One region of the Nostoc edaphicum CCNP1411 genome, then DNA from elsewhere that is predicted to be linked to it. Evidence: riboswitches for the same ligand, from Rfam matches in the RefSeq annotation. Region 1 holds a riboswitch; each other region holds the start of a gene.
The links. Region 1 has a riboswitch for cobalamin ahead of HUN01_RS04495 (energy-coupling factor ABC transporter permease). Riboswitches for the same ligand answer to the same signal wherever they lie in the genome.

Region 1 (5,520 bases):
TAGTGGTGTCCTCAAAAATGCTCTAGATTTGATGAGCTTTGATCAACTGTCAGATAAAGTGGCAGGATTTATTAGTGTCTTAGGTGGACAGTCTAATAGTAATGCTCTGAACGAACTACGGTTAATTACCAGATGGGTGCATTGTTGGGCAATCCCTGAACAAATTGCGATTGGACAAGCTTGGGGTGCGTTCAGTCCTGAAGGCAAGCTACTAGATGAGAAGCTATCTCAAAGATTTGATCAATTTGCTCAGAGTTTAGTTGATAATACTCGCAAGCTGCGAGGTGTAAATTAGTTATATGGTGGGCAAATTTTTGTCCACCCTATATTTCAATACGCTTGGGTTAACGCCAAAAACCTTAAACTGTGTAGGTTGGCGTTTAGTTTTACGTAAATCCTATGTTAATCAGGAAAAATTACGAAATAGCTGTAATATCCGCTGTCGCACTCTTTCTATAATTACTTCCTCTTCAGTAGATAGCCCATCAAATAACATCTCATATATCAATGGTACGCCTAACTCTAACTCTTCTAAAAGTGTACGCTGACTAAATACATGTTGTGGTTTACCTTCTAGCATCAGCTGCCCTTTATCCATGACAAAAACCCAATCTGCCCAACGATAAACTAAATCCAAATCATGGGTTGCCATCAACAAAGTGGTTCCATCTCGATGAATCCTTTTCAAAGTCGCTATCAAGTTACGAGTATGTTTTACATCTAAATATGCAGTTGGCTCATCCAACACCAATAGTTCCGGGTGTAATACCATCACATCTGCTATAGAAACTCGCTTTTTTTGTCCTAAACTCAGATGATGTACTGGTCTTTCTGCTAAAGCAGTCAGTTCAAATTCCACTAATGCTTGCTCTACTCGGTCTTTAATTTCTGGCTCTGGTAAACCCAAATTACACAAACCGTAAGATATATCTTCTTCAACAGTAGAAGCTACTAATTGTTGTTCTGGATCTTGAAATACTAGTCCAACTTTCTGCCGTAAGTTACTAAGATAATTGCGATTATAACTTAACGGTTCATTACGCCAACGTACAATACCAGAATCAGGTTTATAAAGACCGTTAGCTAATAAAAATAGCGTCGTTTTACCACAACCATTCTGCCCAATTAACGCACACCTTTTACCAGATGGAATCTTCAGTGTTAGACCATTCAAAGCTGATTCTTGTGCGCCTGGATAGGTGTAATATACCTGCTCAAATTCAAGTAAATATTCCTGCATTTCGCCAAAATTCTAATCCTATTAATCCTACACAGCCGCAAATTGCTTCGATGATATATCGCGCTTGGGGACGATAGCGGCGGGGATGCCAAACTCGAAATTCACTCACAAAACCCCGTGATTGCAATCCCAGAGAAAACTGACTATATCGTTGTAAGGTTCGCTGTAATAATTGTCCAATTAGTAGTGCTAAACTTTTCATTCCACTACGCCAAGTACGGTAACCACCACGGGAATTTTGTGCCGTCCATAATTCCTCGGCTGTGTTCAGTAGGATGAAAATAAACCGATACATTAGTAATAACAAATCGGTTAAAAGCACTGGAAATCGTAAGTAACGCAGAGTTTGTAATATCTCCGTGAAAGGGACGGTTAACATGAGAAAATATAAGCAAGAAACAGAGGCTAATGCTCTGGTTAAAATTCCTAATGCTTGAATACTGCCATGATGACTGATATAAATATAGAAATGTCCGAGAGTTAATCCATACCACGAATCTAATTGTACGTTTGGCAAATCATTAATCGTAACTCCATTCACCATAAGTGCTGGCAAACTTGTCAAACAAAAAACTATGGTAAATGTTAACAATTTAAAATAAACACCAGCGGGAATTCTTGCATAAATAACTGTCCAAATACCCATCCAAAGTGCCATCAATATTTGCACTAGCGGATGGCTAGCCAGGGAAATAGCCAGAGTAGTAAATGCAAAAATTAGTTTATGCTCTGGTGGCAATCTTCGCAATCGATTGGTATAAGCTAAAGTGTCTAGTTGTAGGCTCATTCTTTAGGTTTTTGTTGTTGGGAACGTCCTTTATACAATCCAATTGCATAACCAACTACTCCCGCACCCAAAGCCGCTTGCGAAGCAAATAATAAGCTTTCTATTTCCCCACTAGCTGGTTCAAAAAATGATTTAAACCAGGGTTTATATTCGGGTTGTATTTCATTAATAGCCTCTTCTGCTTTGCCATCAGCACCGGAAAACTCCCCACCTCGCACAAATATTAGCGGTGCAACTGCTAAAGCGATAACTCCTAATACCAACAGCCAGTTACTCAACCCTTTTTTAGATTGACTCATTGCCACTTCCTCGCTTGATTAATTTCAACAATTCTAATTCTTGAGGATTATAAGATTGCAGCCAGTTCCACACCAACACAGTTAGTAATCCTTCACTAATTGCTAAGGGAACTTGAGTAATGGCAAAAATTCCGGCGAACTTGGTAAATGAAGCGATAAACCCACCAACAGGTGCGGGGAAAGCTAGGGCGAGTTGGATGGAAGTGATAATGTAGGTGAGTAAATCTGCGATCGCAGCTGCTAAAAATATGGCGATTTGTTGTTTACCACCTAACTTTATTGTCAGATTATATATCCAGTAAGCTAGGAAAGGGCCAGCGATCGCCATCGAAAAAGCATTTGCCCCCAACGTCGTCAAGCCGCCATGCGCCAGTAACAAAGCTTGAAACAACAATACTAAGCTACCCAAAACCGACATAGTAAGGGGGCCAAACAGCACCGCACCTAACCCTGTCCCTGTTGGGTGAGAACAGCTACCTGTGACAGAAGGGATTTTCAAAGCTGACAGCACAAAAGTAAAAGCACCAGCCAAGCCCAGGAGTAGTTTCAATTCCGGGTTAGCTTGGGTAATGCGAGTCAGACTACGCAATCCTAATAGAAAAAATGGTAATGCCACAATCCACCAAAAAATTGCCCACTGCACTGGCAAAAAACCTTCCATGATGTGCATGGCGTAGGCGGGTTTGGGTAAACCAATGACTAGATAAAAACTGATAACTCCCATCAGGGTTAGACTGACTAACGCCTGTTTTTTTCTTTTCATGAATCTGTACCTCGCAGATTTATGTAAACGAATTGATTCTAACCGGCGGGCATCCTGACTCACCTAATTTTGGTTCACAGTTGCGGGACAGCGCCGGATTTACACCGGACTTTCCCCCTTGCGTCCGATGGCTGCTTCCCATCAGAACCGATTTGAGTAACTATATCACCATTACGAGTCGTGATGCGTAAAGCCCCCGTGTTTCTAACCGGGGGATATAAGCGAATGTGCCAAATTTATTTGGCTGGGACTTTTACAAAGCGTAGTTTATTAAAACAGTTTAGAGGTCATTTCTAATTAGAGGATGTTTTAAAAGTTTTGGGCGAATATAATTCGCTACCACACAGGCTAATTCCACCTACGTGGACTAGCAGAAAATCGAGTTTTATAACCCGCGTAGGCGGGTTTTGTATGTGTAGCCGCGACTTCTAGTCGCAGAGGCAAGTATTAATTTAGACTAAAGTGAATTATTTATTTTTGAATAATACAGTAAAAATACTACCATTTGGATGATTATCTTCGATGGTAATTGTACCGGAATGTGCCTCGATCGCCATTTTGCAGAAAGCCAATCCTAAACCAATTTGCGAAATTTCTGGCATCATAGTTCCAATTTCATACTTCTCGAAAATGATTTGCCGTAAGTCTTGACGAACTCCCGAACCGGAATCAGCGACTTGCACTTTAGCACCACCTGCTGCCAAATACTCTCCTCGGAGGATGACTTGAGAATTGAAGGGGGAGAACTTAATGGCATTGGAGAGCAAATTATCCAGCACTCGACGAAAGATCACTGCATCTACTACAACAATGCCACCAGGTTCGGGAAATTCACGTATCAGGGTCAGGTTTTTTTGAGTAGCGATCGCCTCAATATCTTCTACAACTGATATACATAGCGCACAAAGATCCACTTCTGTGTAGTTGAGAACCATTTTGCCAGATTCCAGCTTTGCCATAATCAGCAAACTATCAATTAACGATTGTAGTTGTTGTCCAGCAAGTAAAATTTGATCGACTTTTCCTTGTTGTTGTTTCGGTGACAAACCTGCCAACCGAAGAATCTCTGCTCCTAAGATAATAGTGGTAAGTGGATTTCGCAGATCGTGCACAATCATATTTACCATGTCTTCTCGCATCTTGAGCAATACTTGCATACTGTCGTACTGCTGCTTAATCCGCAACATGGAATTAACTCTGGCTCGTAATTCCACACCGTTGACGGGTTTACTAATGAAGTCATCTGCACCCGTCGCCAGACATCGAGCCAAATCTTCTTTCTCAGTTAATGCTGTCACCATAATAATCGGCACTGCTTGCCATTGTGGATCGGCTTTGATGCGCCGGCAGACTTCCATCCCATCAAGATCGGGCATCATCACATCTAATAAAATCAGATCGGGCTGAAAACTATCGAGGCGATTTAGAGCTTGTTGACCACTAGGAGCGTAGTAAAGCTGGTAGTTTTCACCATCCAGTAAGGTTTCAACAACGTCAAAGTTATCGGGTTGATCGTCGATCACTAAAATAGAGGTTTGAATATCCATCGAAAATTTCCGTTACCTGCTTAAGAGTTGTTGAATTGTGCTTACAAGCTGTTTAAGTTTTACGGGTTTGGTCAAATATTCGTTAGCTCCAGCGGCTAAACAAGTTTCGCGATCGCCAGGCATGGCTAAGGCCGTTAGTGCAATGATCGGAATATGCACAAATTGCTGATCGTTACGGATACGCCGCATTGCTTCCAAGCCATCCATTCCCGGCATTTGAATGTCCATTACAATTAAGTCGGGGCGTTGAACTCTAACAAGGTCAATAGCTTGCTGTCCATTGTTTGCCAGAATCAGATGATATCCTCGACCTTCAAGATAGCCGGACATAGTATCAATATTTGCTTGATTATCTTCTGCCAGCAAAATCAAAGGAGTGTCTAGAACTGCTTCTGGTACGCCAATTAGATTTGGTGGGTTAGAAAGGGCAGAATGTTGTAGTTTATCTATAGTTGTTTGAAGTTGAGTGCGGGTAATGGGTTTGACCAGATATTCAAACGCTCCCTGAGCTAGTCCTTTGCTACGCTCATCCACAACTGAAATGATGATCGCTGGAATATATTTGGTTTTTGGGTTGGTCTTGAGTTGATTGAGCACCTCCCAACCGGATAGGTTCGGTAGTTGCAAATCCAGAATAATCAAAGCAGGTTGAACGCGCAGCACTTCTTCTACGGCTCCTTCACCTTTGGGATAGATGATGGGTTGCATTCCCATTTCGCTGAAGTAGCGAGTAATTTGGTCAGCCGCCGCAACAGAATCTTCTATAATTAAAACTTGAGCATTCTCAGCAGGTAAGTGATAGCTGGGCAATAAAGTAGTTACCTGTGTTGTTGACATATTGTCGCTAGCATGGTAGGGAATGTAGACGGTAAAACAACTTCCCT
Region 2 (5,520 bases), 340 kb from region 1:
GTAGACAGTCTCCCAAGCATCTGGCCCGCTAGTGGAACTACCATAGACTTTAGTACTCACAGCTAACGTTAAGCTAAGTACACTCAAACCAGCTAGTATTACGCGACGTTTTAACATTATTCCTTGTTACCTAATAGTTCGCCAAGTTTATTAGGTAAGGTAAAGCGAAAAGGTACAGGACATACTTAAACTTTTCGGTTTACCTAACTTAATAACTTTCAAAGTTAATCAAGTACAAATTGCTACATACAGCAATTAACAGTCTATTGTAATCTTATTTGCTGTTTAACACTAGAGTTTTAGGTATTGAAAAAATCTATGGAAATAATAAAAATAGTATTAAATTTATAGTGGAAAACTGTATTCGCAAAAAAATAATTTAATTAAAAAAATCATCTATCTTAAGGAATAAAATTAGATTAATTGCTAGTGAAAGATAATCAGTATAGGTAAAAAATAATTTAAATTCTATCTTTGGGGGGATCAATATTTAAGCTGTATACTAATTTTCATTTAGAAAGTAGATTAGCTTATATACATCAACTTCTTGATAATATAAGCTAATTAATCATCGTGGATTTGTAACCATTCCAAGTCTATGAACTTATAGACGACAGATTCTTGCTAAAGTGATGGTTATGAAAGTTCAGAACCACAACCCACCTTTTATAGGAATATATGGATCATTATGGAATTATATAGGGCGAACGATGGGAATTGAACCCACGAATGGTGGTACCACAAACCACTGCCTTAACCACTTGGCTACGCTCGCCATTCAACAATTTGAATTATAGCAATAATTTGGCTAGCGATCAAGAGTTTTTATTCAAGGAACGGACTCAGTTGATTTAGAGTCTCTGGAATCTAACGATTTACAACGAATTTAACTTGGCAAACATGAAACCATTGACCATCATTGCATATACTGGAGCAGCAGCAGGACTCGCCGCCTTGGGTGTGACAATGGCGAAGACCAATCCCAGTCAGGTTGAATATGAAAAATATGCAGTACAAAGGTTGTCAGAATATTTAAAAACCGATGTATGCAAAAATACTACGAATATTATAGAAAATTTAATCCGTTTTAATTGTGATAAGTTGGTTGACTCGGCTAACCCGCAAATCCAAGAAATTATTGCCAGGACTACAGAAAGACAAAATTACATGATTTTTAGCGTTTACCGTACAGATTTAAAAATAAGTTCTTGGATACCTTCTTATAAATTTGAAACAGTGGGAGCTTTTGATCAATTTTATACTTACACTGCTGAAGAACAATAAGTCAAGCAGAAGGGGGAGAATTTGAAGAACAAGTCAGAATCCAAAATTCAGTATTCTTCTTCAATAATTACCAAAGAAGAATTCAGCAATTCCTGAGCCAGAATCCAGAATGGATTCTGAATTCTGTCTTCTGACTCCTTCTCATCAGGGTATCTATATACCCCCCAACTTAATATTAAGTAAGAATAGTAACTGAAAGTTCAATTTTTGCCGATGTCATCTGCCTATCTCTTAGTATCTCACGGAAGCCGCGATCGCCGCCCAGAAATTGCTATGCAGCAACTAGCAGGGCTGGTATGTAATCAATTGCCAGAAAATCTCAACTCATTAAATAGCGAACATCTGGTTGGTGTAGCTGCTTTAGAAATGAGTCCTCAGCCTTTACACGAGCAGATTCAACAATTTGCTAAGAGCGCTTTTGGCGATGATCGCAAACTACCTCAAAACGATCAGCGCCTAAAAATTGTACCGCTATTTCTGCTGCCGGGAGTGCATGTGATGACAGATATTCCCGCCGAAGTAGCCCTAGCACAACAGGCTATTGGTGAAGATATCATCATTGAGTTGCAACCATATTTAGGCTCTCACCCCAATTTAGAGAAATTACTGGCAAAGCAAATAGCTGCGACAAAAGCAGAAGCATGGATTCTCTTAGCTCATGGTAGCCGTCGCGCAGGTTCTCAAGAAACTGTGGAAGCAATGGCGGCGAGTTTGGGAGTAGTGGCTGCTTATTGGGCTGGGCCTCCTAGTTTAGAATCACGGGTGAAAGAGTTAGTAGCTGCTGGTTATAGAGAAATTGCAATTTTGCCATACTTTTTATTCGCTGGTGGAATAACTGATGCGATCGCGGCCTCAATAGAGGAGCTAAAATTACAATTTTCTGCGGTGAATTTCCAATTGGCGCAGCCCTTGGGAGCAAGTGCAGAATTAGCCGAGCTAATTTGGGATTTAACAGATAAATGAACCGCACAGAGAAACAGGAGAACAATTATTTGGGAAAGGTTTATTTAGTAGGTGCGGGGCCAGGTGATCCAGGTTTAATTACCCTGAAGGCCAAAGGTTTGTTGGAATGTGCAGATGTCGTTATCTATGATGCCTTAGTGAGTCCGGCAATTCTGGCAATGATTAATCCCCAAGCCGAGCAAATTAATGCTGGTAAGCGGAGGGGAAAACATTCGCTGTTCCAGGAAGAAACAACTCAATTGCTGATTGAGAAAGCGCAGGATCATGCAATTGTAGTACGGCTAAAAGGTGGCGATCCGTTTATTTTTGGTCGCGGTGGTGAAGAGATGGCAGAATTAGTCAAAGCTGGAATATCAACGGAAGTAGTGCCCGGTATCACATCGGGAATTGCAGCAGCAGCTTATGCAGGTATACCTTTGACGCATAGACTGTATAGTTCGTCAGTGATATTTGTAACTGGTCATGAAGCAGCAGGTAAGTATAGACCGATAGTGAATTGGAGTGCGATCGCTCACGGTTCCGAAACCATTGTAATTTATATGGGAATTCACAATCTGCCTTATATTGTCGAACAATTAAGTTTAGCTGGGTTGAATTTAGAAACGCCCATTGCTTTGGTGCGCTGGGGTACGCGCCCCGAACAAGAAGAATTGATTGGTACTTTGGAGACAATTGTAGAGCAGGTAGAGCAAACTGGATTTGGTGCGCCTGCGATCGCAGTTATTGGACAAGTAGTGAATATGCACAGTATTTTGTCTGGTTGTCGTCCAGTTTGATGTTGGCGCAAAGCTTGTCGTTTCGTATTCTCCGATAACCCTAGTACCGCAAGGCGGAATTAAAAATTAAAAATTAAAAATTAAAAATGAATACAGCATAAGGGTTTCGTTGATTTGGAATGATTGGTTTATTTCCGCCGTGTTGTACTAGTGATTTATCGCATTAAATATCATGAGTTTGTAGTAAGCACTTCAGTGCTTAAAAATCCAGGACTAAAGTCCTTACTACGAACTTATTCATTCCTCGTAACTAATGCGATAGACCACTAGTGTATGATCGATAAGGTTATTCGGTTCTGGTGGGAGTCAGCTACCAGAGGTAACGGGGAAAGTTCGGTGCAAATCCGGCGCTGTCCCGCAACTGTGAACTAATTTGAGATTAAGGAACCAAATTGAGTGAGTCAGGATGCCCGCCGAAATAGATTTATCAGTTTCACATATCTGCGAGGTACAGATGACTACGACTGTAAATATTTCCCCAACCAATCCTTTGGGTGTTGCTAATCATACTTTATTTGTTTGTAAAACCTGTGCCAGTGTTTGGCAAAATGGAAAACGCTTAGGCGAAAGTGGTGGTGAAAAACTTTTACACCAACTTCAGCAGCTTGCCCAAGATTGGGACTTACGAGATGAATTTCCGATTCAGGAAGTTGAATGCATGAGTGCTTGTAATCGTTCTTGTGTAGTCGCCTTTGCTGCCAAAGGGAAATTAACATATTTATTTGGTGACTTAGCAGTTGATGGTAGTGCTTCTGCGGTGCTGCAATGTGCTAGTCAATACTATGCTAAAGCAGACGGTTTACTGCCTTGGTCAGAGCGTCCAGAAGCACTAAAAAAAGGTATTTTGGCAAAAATTCCCCCTTTATCAAAACAGAATTCAGTATGAATTCTGTACGAGTGGCGGATAGAGTTAAGCAAAGCAAATCCGCGAGAGTTTGAGTATAGATTAAAACCTCTTTCACCGTGGGCAAAAATAAATTCAAATATTCTTCCTTGAACCTATCCGTTTATGGGTAGAGTATTCTGAATCCTGAATTCTGAATTCTGACTCCTTTTTAATGATGCGCGTTTTGATTCTAGGTGGGACGGGAGATGCGGCAGAACTAGCTGCCAAGGTTGCGACTATCCAAGGGTTAGAAGCAATCACATCTCTAGCTGGCCGCACCCGTGAACCGTCAATACCGTTGGGGGATTTACGGGTTGGAGGTTTCGGTGGGGTGGCGGGGTTGGCTAGCTATCTGCGAATCATGCAAATCGACTTATTAATTGATGCAACCCATCCCTTTGCGACTCAGATTTCCTTTAATGCAGCAGATGCCGCAACGGAAGTTGGAGTCCCCCGTCTGATGTTAATTCGTCCGCCTTGGGAAAAAGAAAGTGGCGATCGCTGGATTGAAGTTGATCGCGTTGAAGCCGCAGCAACAGCACTGCAAAACCAGGCACAGCGGGTATTTTTGACAGTGGGTAGGCAAGAACTCGCTGCCTTTGCTTATCTAGAGAAAATTTGGTTTCTAATGCGGATGATTGACCCTCCTGGCGATGAAGCTTTAGTACCACCGGGAATGGTATTGTGCGATCGCGGGCCATTTACTCTCAATAATGAAAGACAAATCCTGATTAATAACAAGATTGATACCATCGTGAGCAAAAATAGCGGTGGCGATGCAACAAAGGCCAAGATTATTGCAGCGCGAGAACTGGGTGTAAAGGTTGTTATGGTAAATCGTCCACCTATCCCGCCAGGAGAACAGGTTAGTAATGTTGATGCTGCTTTAACGTGGTTATTTGATCGCTGCTAAATGAAGAGTGCTGAGTTCCAAGTGCTGAGTGCTGAGTGGGTAAATAGGCAAGATTGATAATACTATCTTTACTTAATTTCCGTATAATACACGGGAACCTTCTACAAAATCCGCGATCGCACTAACGACTTCCATGAAAAATCTAGCTCTATATGCCATAGTCCTCGCCACCACTTTTGGATTAGTTTTCGGGACAATGCCAGCCGCCTCTGCTTTAAGTTGGAACTGGAGTTATTCTGGTACTGGCATAGCGGCAAACGGTACTTTCACCACTAATGACACCCCTAACAATTTAGGTTTTTACCTGATTACTGGAATTACTGGTACACGAAATGGTGAAATAATTACTGGTTTGCAAGCGCCTGGGACTCCAATGCCAGGAAACGAACCTTTTGATGTTGATGATTTAATTAGTCTTAATACTCAGCAGTTAACGGGTAAGGGTTTTGCATATTCCACTTCGGAAGGAAGTTATTCTAGTCCATTTTTCGCTAGTTTTTTGTCCAAACCAGGTTATCTAGAGATGTTTTCTGCGCCAACTAAACCAGGTTTGAAAAATTTAGGATTAGAAGATAGTGAATTACCCATTAGTTTTTCTGCGACCATAATCACCATCCCTTAACCCACTTCTATTTTTAGCTTACGCGTAACAAGCTATCCAAATTCACTCAGAAAAAGCTCGAAAAAGTTTCCTAAAA
Region 3 (5,520 bases), on a different replicon from region 1:
AGATTTGTAAAAAATAGAAGTTATGGGGAATCTGGTGGATAGCAATGTTCAATAACTTTGTTACCTTTTAGCAAATGTTCATTGACAATAGTTTCAGCTACACTTGAGTTAACGCGAGTATACCAAGTTCTATCATCAGAATAAAATACTACTGGCCCTTGTTGGCAAACTTCCAAGCAGCCAGATGTTCTCACTTCTATATCTAAACTGGCATTTTCAACTGCTGATTTTAAAGCATCAAATGTGGGTTGCCATTTGCGTGAAGGAAGACAGCGAGTTGAGGTACAAACTGAAATATAAGAATGCTTCAGGGGATTTTTGCTAAACGGGATTGGTTGAATACCCAATACATAAATATCTCTTAATTCCTGATACAAAGCTAACTTTGATAAATCAGGTTTACCTTCTGGTAATAAATTTTCACCATCAACGAAAGGATTCGGTAATAAAATCGTCATCAATTGTTCATCTGCACCATTCCAAAATTGAATCCCCCAACTTCTGGGATTTCCTTCTGCATTAAACCGACGATAAAAAGCCGCACGACTAACTTGACGCTGCTTCCTGACTTCTACAGGGGTTCTACAAAGAGGCCCACCAAAATTAGTATCAATACACAAATGTAAATGACAACCTTCAGTCGCTACCGTCAAATATCCATCGTAGAGAATACAAAGTTTTGGTGCAGCATTAAATTCTAATTCCAAAACACTACCTTGGACAATATGCCCCACCCCTACCTGTTGCCAATTCTGCTCAAATAAGGTGTAAAGTAACGATGACAAAACATCACTTCCACAATCAAAATATTCATACTCAATTGTCCCACCTGTAGACAACGCCTCAGTCACAACTTGATTTACTGGTGTAACCAAACAATTAAATTCACTCATCTTCAATTCTCCTGTGCGTGAAAAAACTCTTAACCTTAAAACCTAGAACTCAACCCAACCTGAAAAACCCTCCCCCCATCAGGAAAACCCGGAAATAACTGATAACGCTGGTTAAAGATATTATCTACACTACTTGTCAGTATCAAACTATCATTTAAAGGGACGCGCATTTTGAAATCTAAAGTAGTATAACCAGACAAAAACTCTGTATTATCGTTATTCGTTGGATACCCATTCAAAGAATTCATGAGCAATCCTAAATACCAACCTTGAGGATTTTCATAAGAAACACCCAAATTTAATTTATCCGCACCTGCAAAACGCAACTCTTTATCAACTTCCGCCGGATTAGAACTTTCTAAAATCCGTGGATCATTAGCTGTATAATTAGCAAAAGCATAGATATTCTTCGCTAGCTGCAAATTTAGAGAGGCTTCAATTCCTGTCGTTCTAACCAGTCCGATATTTTCAAAAGTACCTGTATTGCCATTTACGGGTGGTGTCAGTCTTTTAAAGGCAATTGTATCTGACACTGTATTACTAAAGAAGGTCAAACGTAATAAGCCTATATTACCTAACTTTTGGTCAATGCCAATATCAAAACTATCACCCTTTTCGGGTTTAAGTTCAGGATTACCAATATTAGTAGGATTATTGTTAAATAAATTAGCAATGGTTGGCGCTCGGAAGTTTCTGATATAGTTAGCTCTGAGTGTTGTGGAGTCAGATATTGCTAATTTTGTACCTACAGATGGTGATGTAAATGAACCATTTACCAAGCTACTGAAATCTTGGCGTACTCCTAAATTGATACTGAAACTAGAAGTAAGATTATTTTCATATTTGGCGAAAATGGCTCCTTGACTAATACCGTTGTCGTAATTTTCTCTATTGACATTAGTGCCATAATTAAAGATGGTATTACGCACATTTGCATTCCGGTAATCAAAGCCGTAAACCAAAATCTGATTTTTGGTCAGATTCCAACTGTGTGTGGTTTGAATCCCGTAAGAAACTTGGTTAGAATCAAACCGATTTTGAGATGAAAGTGCGCCACTGCGGTTATCAAAACGAGTATTGAGAAAATCAGTGTAAACTCTGGCTGTTAAAAGTGAATCATTACCATTGCCTAATTTGGAATTCCAGGTTAAATCAGTGAGAACTTGGTCTGTATATTTGCGATTATTGTCGGTGAGAGAATTGAAAAAACCTTGCCCAAATTGTGGTTCAGGAATTGCTACACCTCCTGGTACTCCCTGTTCTTTGCTTAAGTATAGGGTTGAGAGACTTAAGGTATTACGTGTTCCTAAATCTGCCTCTAGTTTGACATTAAAGTTGTTAAACAGAGCATCATTATTTGTTCTAGTTCCTGTAAAATTGGCTTCAGGAATTGTGAAAGGATAATTATTTTCTGCTTGGGTACGGTTGTAACCTACAACCCAAGAAATCGCACCTGCTTTCCCACTATTTTGAATACTTTGTTGGTTTAGTCCATAAGCACCAATATTCACCTTGGCTTCTGTTGTAACTTTCTCTGTGGGACGACGAGTGACAATATTAATTACCCCTCCTATTGCATCAGAACCATAAAGTGTTGAACCTCCTCCTGGTAACACTTCAACTCTTTCAATATTATTGGTGGTAAATTCTGAGAGGTCAAAACCACCGCCACCAAGATTATTAATTGGTCTACCATCAAGCAATATTAATACTTGACCGATATTAGAACCGCGAATAAATTGACCACTTAAGGCATTAACTTCTGTGCCAACTGTACCATCACCCAAGATACCAGGAAGAAATCGCAGTGCTTCTTTGACAGTTCTTGCACCTTGCGCTTCCATTTCTTCACCCGTAATTACGTAAACGGGACGGGTGGAATCTTTCACTGTCCCTTCGCGGCGAAAGGGTGAAAATACAGGTTCATTCAATAGCTTGTCGATGACTGTCAGTTCAATATCGGGTTCTGTTCCTGTTGTGGAGGCTGGAGTATTTTCAGGTGTTACTTGTGCAACTGGTTGTAAGTCTCTTGCAGAACCTTCATACTTAGGAAACTCAGATATTTGTGCAACTTGATTAGCGATCGCTACATTTCTTCCGCAGACTATCCCATAGATTGCGGTAAAAACGAAGATTTTTGAGAAAAATTCACAATAAGTAACTATGCGGGAAGTGGACATGAAACTCCTCGTTTTCAGTAAATGCAGGTATTTATTTGTGCTATGAGTTTTTAAGATTTAGGCTTCAACTAGCTTGCTACAATGCATTGCCATACCTAAATCATGATGGGTACTATTTTGATAGCAAAAAGACTTTGTGGTATTCCTTATGGATACCCAAATCCCTATAGGACAACCCAAAATTGAGTGTCGTTACTAACAGCGAAGCGAATTAGTAAAACTTGCAAAGGGTACTGTCTTAAAACAGTATCTGTACCCATGAAATTTATTAATCAAATGTATCATCTGTGCCTCGCAGATAAATGTTTTGTGTCTAGAGTGAGTCGGCGGGCATTCTGACTAAGAGACACGTTATATTCGTCTCATTACAGCTGCGGGACAGCGCCGGATTTACACCGAACTTTCCCCCTTGCGCCTGATGGCTGCTCACCATCAGAACCGACAGTCATGTGTCACATTACCATAGTTACTGTCTATATGTAAATTCAGTGGATAATAATTTTGATTCCCCATATTACTTACTGAATATATAATTATACTTGTGCTACAGTTAACACTCATAAAATAAATTCCCTAATTATCAGGATAGGGGACTTTTCGCACACTCTAGATTTAATTTTGTCCAGAGTCTTACATTCCTAAGAAGTAGTGTAAGACTTTAATTTTGCTATTAAAGCTCTATACATAGCAATTGGGAAAAAGCGGTAAAACTAGAAAGCTTGTTTTTGCTTTTGGATGAGTTTCATTGTGTTTTTGCTCCTATTGAGAGAGAGTGGTGAGGTTGGAATTCTGCCCATTGTTTGCATATAGTTTGGTAACATTGGGGTGGTGTAATTGGTAATTTTGTTAAATAGAAAAAAGCAGCTTGATAACCGTATTCCAACAAAAAAATAACATCTTTTTGGGGATTATATTTATCTACAGCTTCGAGAATATGAGCATTCATGAAGTGTCTTTGCAACAGTACGGTATCTGGTGCTGTTAACCAAGCATTTAAGAAAGCTGCGAGATTTTTACGCGGGATAAAATGCGCTTTAAATGTTTCACCAGCAATACTTAAATGCGGAGAATTAGTGCTGCAAATTACAACACCACGTTCTCCTCCTAAATAGCCAACCCAAGCGTTGTAACCAATTGCTAATATATTGGTGGCGATAAAAGTTTGTTGCCAATCTTGGGTGTTTATTTCTGTGGTCATTTTCAATTAAACTCCTTTAGATAACTGCCAAAGTTGAACGGAATAACACAGATGGTTTTCAAAAATAGTGCGTGCTGCTAACCCCTCAGCAATTGGCTTTTCCAACCAACGCTTAAATGCCCAACGACCGAGTGTGTATAATGGTGGGACGGCGATCGCTACAACATCAGCAATATATTTAACTGTAGTCAGCCCAAAAATACGAAAATTATCAACACACAAGTCAATCGTTGGCGCAATATGGGTTGAAATGTCTTCAGTCTTGATTAATTTGAATCCAGTCTGTTCCAACGCCGCTTGGAGTTCGCTGGCGACATGACAATTAGAAAAAATACCTTCTCGGTATTCGGCATCAAAACGCATCATATCTGCAAGCAGCAGGTAGCCACCACTATCCAATAAACGAGCCGCGCCTTGAGCTAAATCGAGAGCAGCAATATATTGACTGCTTTCGCTAAATAAAATGAGGTCGTAGGAGTTTGAGGTGCGAAAATCTTCAAATCTCGTTAAGTAGAAAGGTACTTGGCCATTGGTATTTTGAATAAATCTCTCTTGCTGGAGTGCGTCGGGTGCTAATCCCTCAACACTGAAACCGCAGCTGTACAAATACGCTGCGTTACCACCAATCCCACAGCCGACATCCAGCACAGTTTTTGTCCCCTCTGGAATAAAACTCAAAAGTTTAGCTGTATATGCTGACTGCGCCGCACGCAGGCGAGTCAGAGTTAATTCTTCACCCCTTTTAGGTAGTGGTTCCCAATACCCGTAATGAAGATAGGAAGAACCTGTAAGCCCCATATAGTAATCTATCGCTGCATTTTGGTAGCGAGTCGCTTTTGGAATATTGACTAGTTTTGGTTTTTGCATTTATAAATTGATAGAAACAGTTACACATTCATGCTTAATATTCCAAGCGATATCAGTTTGTTAATTTTGTCGTTTGATTAACTAACGTATTACTGGTAATTTCTGCGTAATACTAAATTTTAGTGGAAATTTAAAACCCCAAATGAAAGCTAAGATTATTAATTACGAATTATGAACTACGTTTTACAATAACTAAATCACCCTCTATTTTTGTCTCGTAATTTGATAGTGGTTTTGTAGCTGGCCCCATCTGCACATTACCATTAGGATCAAATTCCGAAGCATGACAAGGACATAAAAATATTTTTTCTTCTGCAAGCCACTCCACTGTACAACCCATGTGAGTGCAGGTAGGGTTCACAGCCACTAGATTTTTGCTTTT
Region 4 (5,520 bases), on a different replicon from region 1:
ATTATGATGCAAAAAATATAGTCGTCCGGTGACGCACCAACCGTTAGCTGGCTCCGTTTTGGTCAGTTGAGGCGGTGGTTTCAGGGTGATTTGTTGGTAGCGCGATCGCCCAGCAAGCTCTTTGCTGAGACAGGCGTGTTTGGAGGGCGATCGCTCGCTGTGTTGCAAGGCATGAGGGATCGGTGACGTGGCAAGCTAACAAGTCATTGGAGCGGACAAGGAAACGTTGCTGGCTCCGTTTAAGTGTGATCGTTGCCGCTCAATTTGGTCGTTAAGTCATCACAAACCTATTTAATCCTGTACGTAGTCTTGTCCTGTCACCAAAGCCAATTCTGCTCGCATAAACTCACGCCCCAAGTAAGCCGCATGATCCAATCGGCTGACTGGAAAAGGTTTTGTTGACTCAAACAGTTGAATGCAAATTTCTTTAGCAGTTCTTCCAGTAAATAGGGCAGTTGGTTGTCGTTCCACTTTGACGGTTGCAGGAATCGGCTTTCCGGTTTCTGGATCGATAGCCAATCCTTGCTCGTTAACTTCATTGGTAAAATGTTTCGCACAGATCAAGCCTGCTCCCCGATCTAAGTAGATAATAAAATAACCTGCCGGATCGAGTTCTAAAAATCGCTTGGATAGTTTGTAGTCAATTGCTGCGATTGTTTCCACTGTCGTTATCATCATTTTTAAACTCCAAAACAAAAAGCACCGCTCTAAACGCCAAGAGAAGTCTGAGCTTCATATCTTCAGTGAATGCAGAGAAGAATAGTGTAGATATTGGGCATTACTGTTGAGTTCAACAATAAGCAAGAGAGCAAAAGTCTTAAAGCACTCTCAGACTAATGCCTGTGACTACTTTTACTGTTATTTCACAGTCACATTTGCTTCCTCCCGTAGAACTTTCGTGGCTTCCACCATGTTCTTTAAAGCCGGAATCACCTCTGACCATCGCCGAGTTTTCAAACCACAATCTGGATTTACCCAAATTTGTTTTACCGGTAAATTAGCAATTCCAGTCCGCAATTGTTGTAAAATCTGCTCAGTTGTCGGCACGACAGGACTATGAATATCGTAGACTCCATTACCAACTTGATGTGAGTAACCACCCTCTGTGATTTCTCGCAAAGTTTGATTGTTGCTGCGACTATTTTCAATTGAAATAACATCAGCATCTAACCGTTCGATATCCTTGATGATGTCACCAAATTCGCAGTAGCACATGTGGGTATGAATTTGCGTTTGGGGTTGGGCTACTGCTGTCGCCAAACGAAATGCATCTACAGCCCAAGATAGATATTCATTCCAGCGCTCAACCTTCAGGGGTAAACCCTCACGCAGCGCGGGTTCATCTACTTGAATTACCTTTGCACCAGCCGCTTCCAAATCCGCTACCTCATCCCGCAACGCTAAAGCAATTTGGAAAGCTTGTTCTGATTTGGAAATATCCATCCGGGGATAAGACCAATTTAAGATAGTTACAGGAGCCGTCAACATCCCTTTTACAGGTTTTTCCGTCAATGATTGAGCTACTTTAAACTCACGTACCGTCATTGGCGCAGTCCGAACCACGTCACCATAAATAATTGGTGGACGAACATAACGGCTACCGTAGCTTTGCACCCAACCATTTTCAGTGAAAGCGAAGCCTGATAACTGCTGTCCAAAAAATTCCACCATATCGGTGCGTTCAAATTCACCATGAACTAAAACATCTAATCCTAATTCCTCTTGTAGTTTAATGCTTTCAGCAATTTGAACATCAATTGCAGCTTCGTATTCTGACTGACTCAATTCACCCCGTTTGTAACGCATTCGGAGTTGGCGAACTTCAGAGGTTTGGGGAAAAGAACCAATTGTAGTTGTGGGGAACAGAGGAAGCGAAATTTGGGAATCAAGCCGCAATCCATAGGATAAGGAGCGCTGAAAATCATCAGTTTTTAAAGTTTTTAGTCTTTCTTGAACTGACTGATTTGCTGGATTAAACTCCTCGAACTTATTCCAGCTAGTCTCGATAATTTCTTGTTCTATTTTAGTATTTTCTCCTATTATTGTCCGAGCCAAGAAAACCACTTCTTGAAGTTTCTGTTCAGCAAAACTCAAGACATTACGTAGTGGTGATGGTAATCGTTTTTCTCGTTTGGCATCGTAGGGAACAAATTGTAAGGAAGCAGATGGTTGAATATGTAGAGATGTTCCATGTAAAGTCTCTACAATCTCTTGTAAAATGGGAATAACTTTCTCGGAACGAATTTGCCAAATATTTCTTGCGTCTATAATCCCTGCACCTAGTCGCTTATTTGGTGGGAAACCGTAGGTTTTGATTAACTCTAAGTTGCGTCCGCGTGTCAAGTCTAAGCTAATAGCAGCAACGGGTAAATCTATCACCCAAGGGTAAGTTTCACCCAAATCATCAAAATAAGTAACCAAGTGTAGGGGTATTCCAACTAACGAAAGTGATTGATAAACTTTATGAAAGTGTTCTTTCCAAGAATTAGCATCACCTAAAACAAGTGCAGGTTCATGTATTTGTACTTCTTCTACTCCCAGATTTTTTAATTCAGTGAGTAGGTTTATGTATAGCGGAATTAACTTTGATACTGCTTGCTGAATATTTAGTGATAGTTTGCTTAAGCGCAGCAGAGTACAGGGGCCAAGTACAATCGGAATTGCTCGTTTACCTAATATTTTTTGAGCGCGGCTAACTCGTTCTAAAAAGTCACTGAAATCAGATGGTAATGTTGATTCAGCAATTTCCGGGACAAGATAGTGATAGTTAGTATCAAACCACTTGGTCATTTCCAAGGCGGGAATTCCTTCTTTACCTCGTGCCATTGTAAAGTAGCGTTCTAAGCCAGAAAGCTGTTGAAATCTTTCAGGAATTAGCCCAAAACGAAATGTCCAGTCAAGTACATGATCGTAGAGAGTTGTGTCTCCAATTCCAATATAATCAATTCCGGCTTCAAGTTGGGTTTTCCAGTTAGATTCCTCGACTTTTTGTATGGTTTGCAGTAATGATTCGGACTCTATATTACCACTCCAAAATGCTTCTAGCGCTTTCTTTACTTCCCGGTTTTTACCAATGCGGGGATAGCCTAATGTTGCTGTTTGAATCTGCATTACTTTCTGTTCCTTTTAAGACTAATGATTTAGGTACTAGAGATTAAGAACTGGCAAATTTTACCCAGTCATCAATTAACAACAACTTATGTTTAATTTTGCCCACTTATTTAGTGGTGGAATCTTTGCTAAAATCCCTTTTTTCAAAGGTTCAGGTCGTTCTGACCAAGGTAATAAACCATCAGGCTTAGTATAATATTGAGTTGCACATTTCAATACAGCAGATGCACAGCCGTCAACTGGTAAATCGCCAAAGAGATAGGTTGATTTCCCTTCTGCTGTAAAGGCAATAACACAAGAATGGTTACAAGCACTCATACATTCAACTCCCTGAATGTGGAATTTATTTCGCAATTCCCAATCTTGTGCAAGTTGTTGAAGCTGTTGTATTAGTTGTTCACCTTTACTTTCACCAACTCGTTTACCGTTTTGCCACACGCTGTCACAAGTCGTGCAAACAAATAAAGTATGTTGTTTGTCGAGCATTAATTTTGAAGTTTGTAGAAAGAAGTCTGAATCGCAGATATGACAACTTTTTGCAGTCGTACAACTGCAACATAACGTGTCAATTTAGCAAAAATGATGTTACAAAAGCTTTCACGCCAACAAAAAACTAGCGCAAATGACAGTTGCACCAAAGGCTAATTGCAATGATCAATAAACTGCCTATAATTTCACAGCCATGAGTAGTCTGTGGAGTATCTCTGGCACTATGAGAACGTGAAACTGATGTATCGTTGAAATATTTATGGCAATATTCACCTGTACCTCGCAGATGGGTATGAGTTTACGTGTTGCTTTCGGCGGGCATTCTGACTCACAAGGCGAACCTTGATTACAGCTGCGGGACAGCGCCGGATTTACACCGGACTTTCCCCCTTGCGTCTGATGGCTGACTCCCAACAGAACCGAGTTGATATTTTCCTAACAATAGCATGATTATGAATTTAATCATACTTAAACTGACTGGTTCCAATAGCTACCATTTGTTAGTGGGACTGAGACAAAAACAACCAAAAAAGAACCTCAAATCTATATGCAGAAAGACTTTAACATCGTTTTGCTTAGTTTCTTAAGATATCTAAGTTTGGGCTATTTTTGAGCATAAGGTGTCTTTCTCTTACCCTGCATTGGTTTGAGGCTTGTTTTTCCCTCAAAAATGTTTAAGTCCCGCTAAATGCACTGTTACTAATCATTGATTCCTACAATTTAAAAGAAGTCTTGGTTATGTCCACCAAGACTTCGGATATATTTATTCAATTTAAAACCTGAAGCCAACTTTTTATCCCAAATTGCTGAAATAGATTGCCCAAAGAGTTCCTGTTACTCCCACAGCAATTAAAAGGTTAGTGAAAAACTTGCCTAATTCAGTTTCTTCTCCTAGTACTTTATCGTCTTGACCTGCACTGAAAAATAATGACCAGGCTTGGTTAACGTTAATTATTTCAAAGTTGTTGAAATCGGGGCGAAAAACAACGGGGCCAATTAAATCTTTTTTAGGGAAATCAAAATCAGTTTTCATAGCAATCCTCTGGTAATTTTCTATCGGTTAATTGAGTGAAATTCTTAAATATTCAGATTTAGTTACAGGTTTGTCAGCCATCCAATCAAGCCGTGTCCTGTGACAACTTCTAGAGCTATGAGTGAGACAAAACCAATCATCGCTAAACGTCCATTGAGTTTCTCGGCGTACTCGGTAAAACCTGCTCTTGGGGTTTTATCTACATAAACCTTTGGTTCAATTGCAAAGTTGTTGAGTTGACCAAGTTCGTTCATGGTAAAGCTTTTGCTTGTCATGTCTTTTTTCCTTTACTTGCTTATGTAACCAAATATAACACTATGTAAATATTTTTTACAAGTACTTGACAGAAACAAAGAATGTGGTTTTCCGTACTCAGCAGTTAGGTTTACCGTATGTGCGATCGCGTAGCGTCTCCTTTTTGGGCGATCGCCTCTGGCGGGTGCAAAGCACCATCGCGTAGCGTCTCGTACCCCTACTCTTAAGCAAACTACGCGCAGCGTCGACTACAGGAAAAGAGAAGCCATCGCACAAAGCCAAGCCAGACAGTTTGACAGCTTGTCATTTGACGACACCACCCATGAACAAGAGAATTGTTGAGGATGTCGAATAAGCTTTAATTGCAGAGGGAACATTGGGATGAAAAAGATTATTTCAGTATTGTTGCTGGGTGTAGCGATTTTCACTTTTGCCTTCAATAACCCAGCTTTAGCAGCAGACGCAGCCAGTGGAGCCAAAGTCTTTAGTGCCAATTGTGCTTCTTGTCACGCAGGTGGTAAAAACTTGGTTCAAGCCAACAAAACTTTGAAAAAAGATGCTTTAGAAAAGTTTGGGATGTACTCAGCAGAAGCGATTATCGCCCAAGTAACAAACGGTAAAAATGCTATGCC

Region 2: linked by a shared signal. The riboswitch ahead of HUN01_RS05965 (DUF1636 domain-containing protein) and the one ahead of HUN01_RS04495 (energy-coupling factor ABC transporter permease) in region 1 are both predicted to bind cobalamin.
Region 3: linked by a shared signal. The riboswitch ahead of HUN01_RS01515 (TonB-dependent receptor plug domain-containing protein) and the one ahead of HUN01_RS04495 (energy-coupling factor ABC transporter permease) in region 1 are both predicted to bind cobalamin.
Region 4: linked by a shared signal. The riboswitch ahead of HUN01_RS02715 (DUF1636 domain-containing protein) and the one ahead of HUN01_RS04495 (energy-coupling factor ABC transporter permease) in region 1 are both predicted to bind cobalamin.

What each region holds. Positions count from the first base shown of each region.
Region 1 is NZ_CP054698.1:413,938-419,457, reverse strand. Features, by position in the region: gene HUN01_RS04515 (NADPH-dependent FMN reductase) at 1-295, shown strand, start outside; gene HUN01_RS04510 (energy-coupling factor ABC transporter ATP-binding protein) at 407-1,240, opposite strand; gene cbiQ (cobalt ECF transporter T component CbiQ) at 1,221-2,027, opposite strand; gene HUN01_RS04500 (energy-coupling factor ABC transporter substrate-binding protein) at 2,024-2,326, opposite strand; gene HUN01_RS04495 (energy-coupling factor ABC transporter permease) at 2,313-3,089, opposite strand; cobalamin riboswitch at 3,117-3,256, opposite strand; gene HUN01_RS04490 (hybrid sensor histidine kinase/response regulator) at 3,557-4,636, opposite strand; gene HUN01_RS04485 (PAS domain S-box protein) at 4,649-5,520, opposite strand, start outside.
Region 2 is NZ_CP054698.1:756,242-761,761, forward strand. Features, by position in the region: gene HUN01_RS05940 (hypothetical protein) at 1-117, opposite strand, end outside; tRNA gene HUN01_RS05945 (tRNA-His) at 703-775, opposite strand; gene HUN01_RS05950 (DUF4359 domain-containing protein) at 901-1,284, shown strand; gene HUN01_RS05955 (sirohydrochlorin chelatase) at 1,498-2,247, shown strand; gene cobA (uroporphyrinogen-III C-methyltransferase) at 2,244-3,023, shown strand; cobalamin riboswitch at 3,298-3,455, shown strand; gene HUN01_RS05965 (DUF1636 domain-containing protein) at 3,478-3,909, shown strand; gene HUN01_RS05970 (cobalt-precorrin-6A reductase) at 4,085-4,822, shown strand; gene HUN01_RS05975 (PEP-CTERM sorting domain-containing protein) at 4,956-5,444, shown strand.
Region 3 is NZ_CP054697.1:5,459-10,978, reverse strand. Features, by position in the region: gene HUN01_RS01520 ((2Fe-2S) ferredoxin domain-containing protein) at 21-893, opposite strand; gene HUN01_RS01515 (TonB-dependent receptor plug domain-containing protein) at 929-3,073, opposite strand; cobalamin riboswitch at 3,382-3,531, opposite strand; gene HUN01_RS01510 (hypothetical protein) at 3,816-4,271, opposite strand; gene HUN01_RS01505 (methyltransferase domain-containing protein) at 4,278-5,138, opposite strand; gene HUN01_RS01500 (QcrA and Rieske domain-containing protein) at 5,308-5,520, opposite strand, start outside.
Region 4 is NZ_CP054697.1:250,233-255,752, reverse strand. Features, by position in the region: gene HUN01_RS02730 (hypothetical protein) at 1-168, opposite strand, end outside; gene HUN01_RS02725 (DUF4346 domain-containing protein) at 292-675, opposite strand; gene metE (5-methyltetrahydropteroyltriglutamate--homocysteine S-methyltransferase) at 859-3,111, opposite strand; gene HUN01_RS02715 (DUF1636 domain-containing protein) at 3,187-3,597, opposite strand; cobalamin riboswitch at 3,897-4,039, opposite strand; gene HUN01_RS02710 (hypothetical protein) at 4,394-4,633, opposite strand; gene HUN01_RS02705 (high light inducible protein) at 4,696-4,908, opposite strand; gene petJ (cytochrome c6 PetJ) at 5,270-5,520, shown strand, end outside.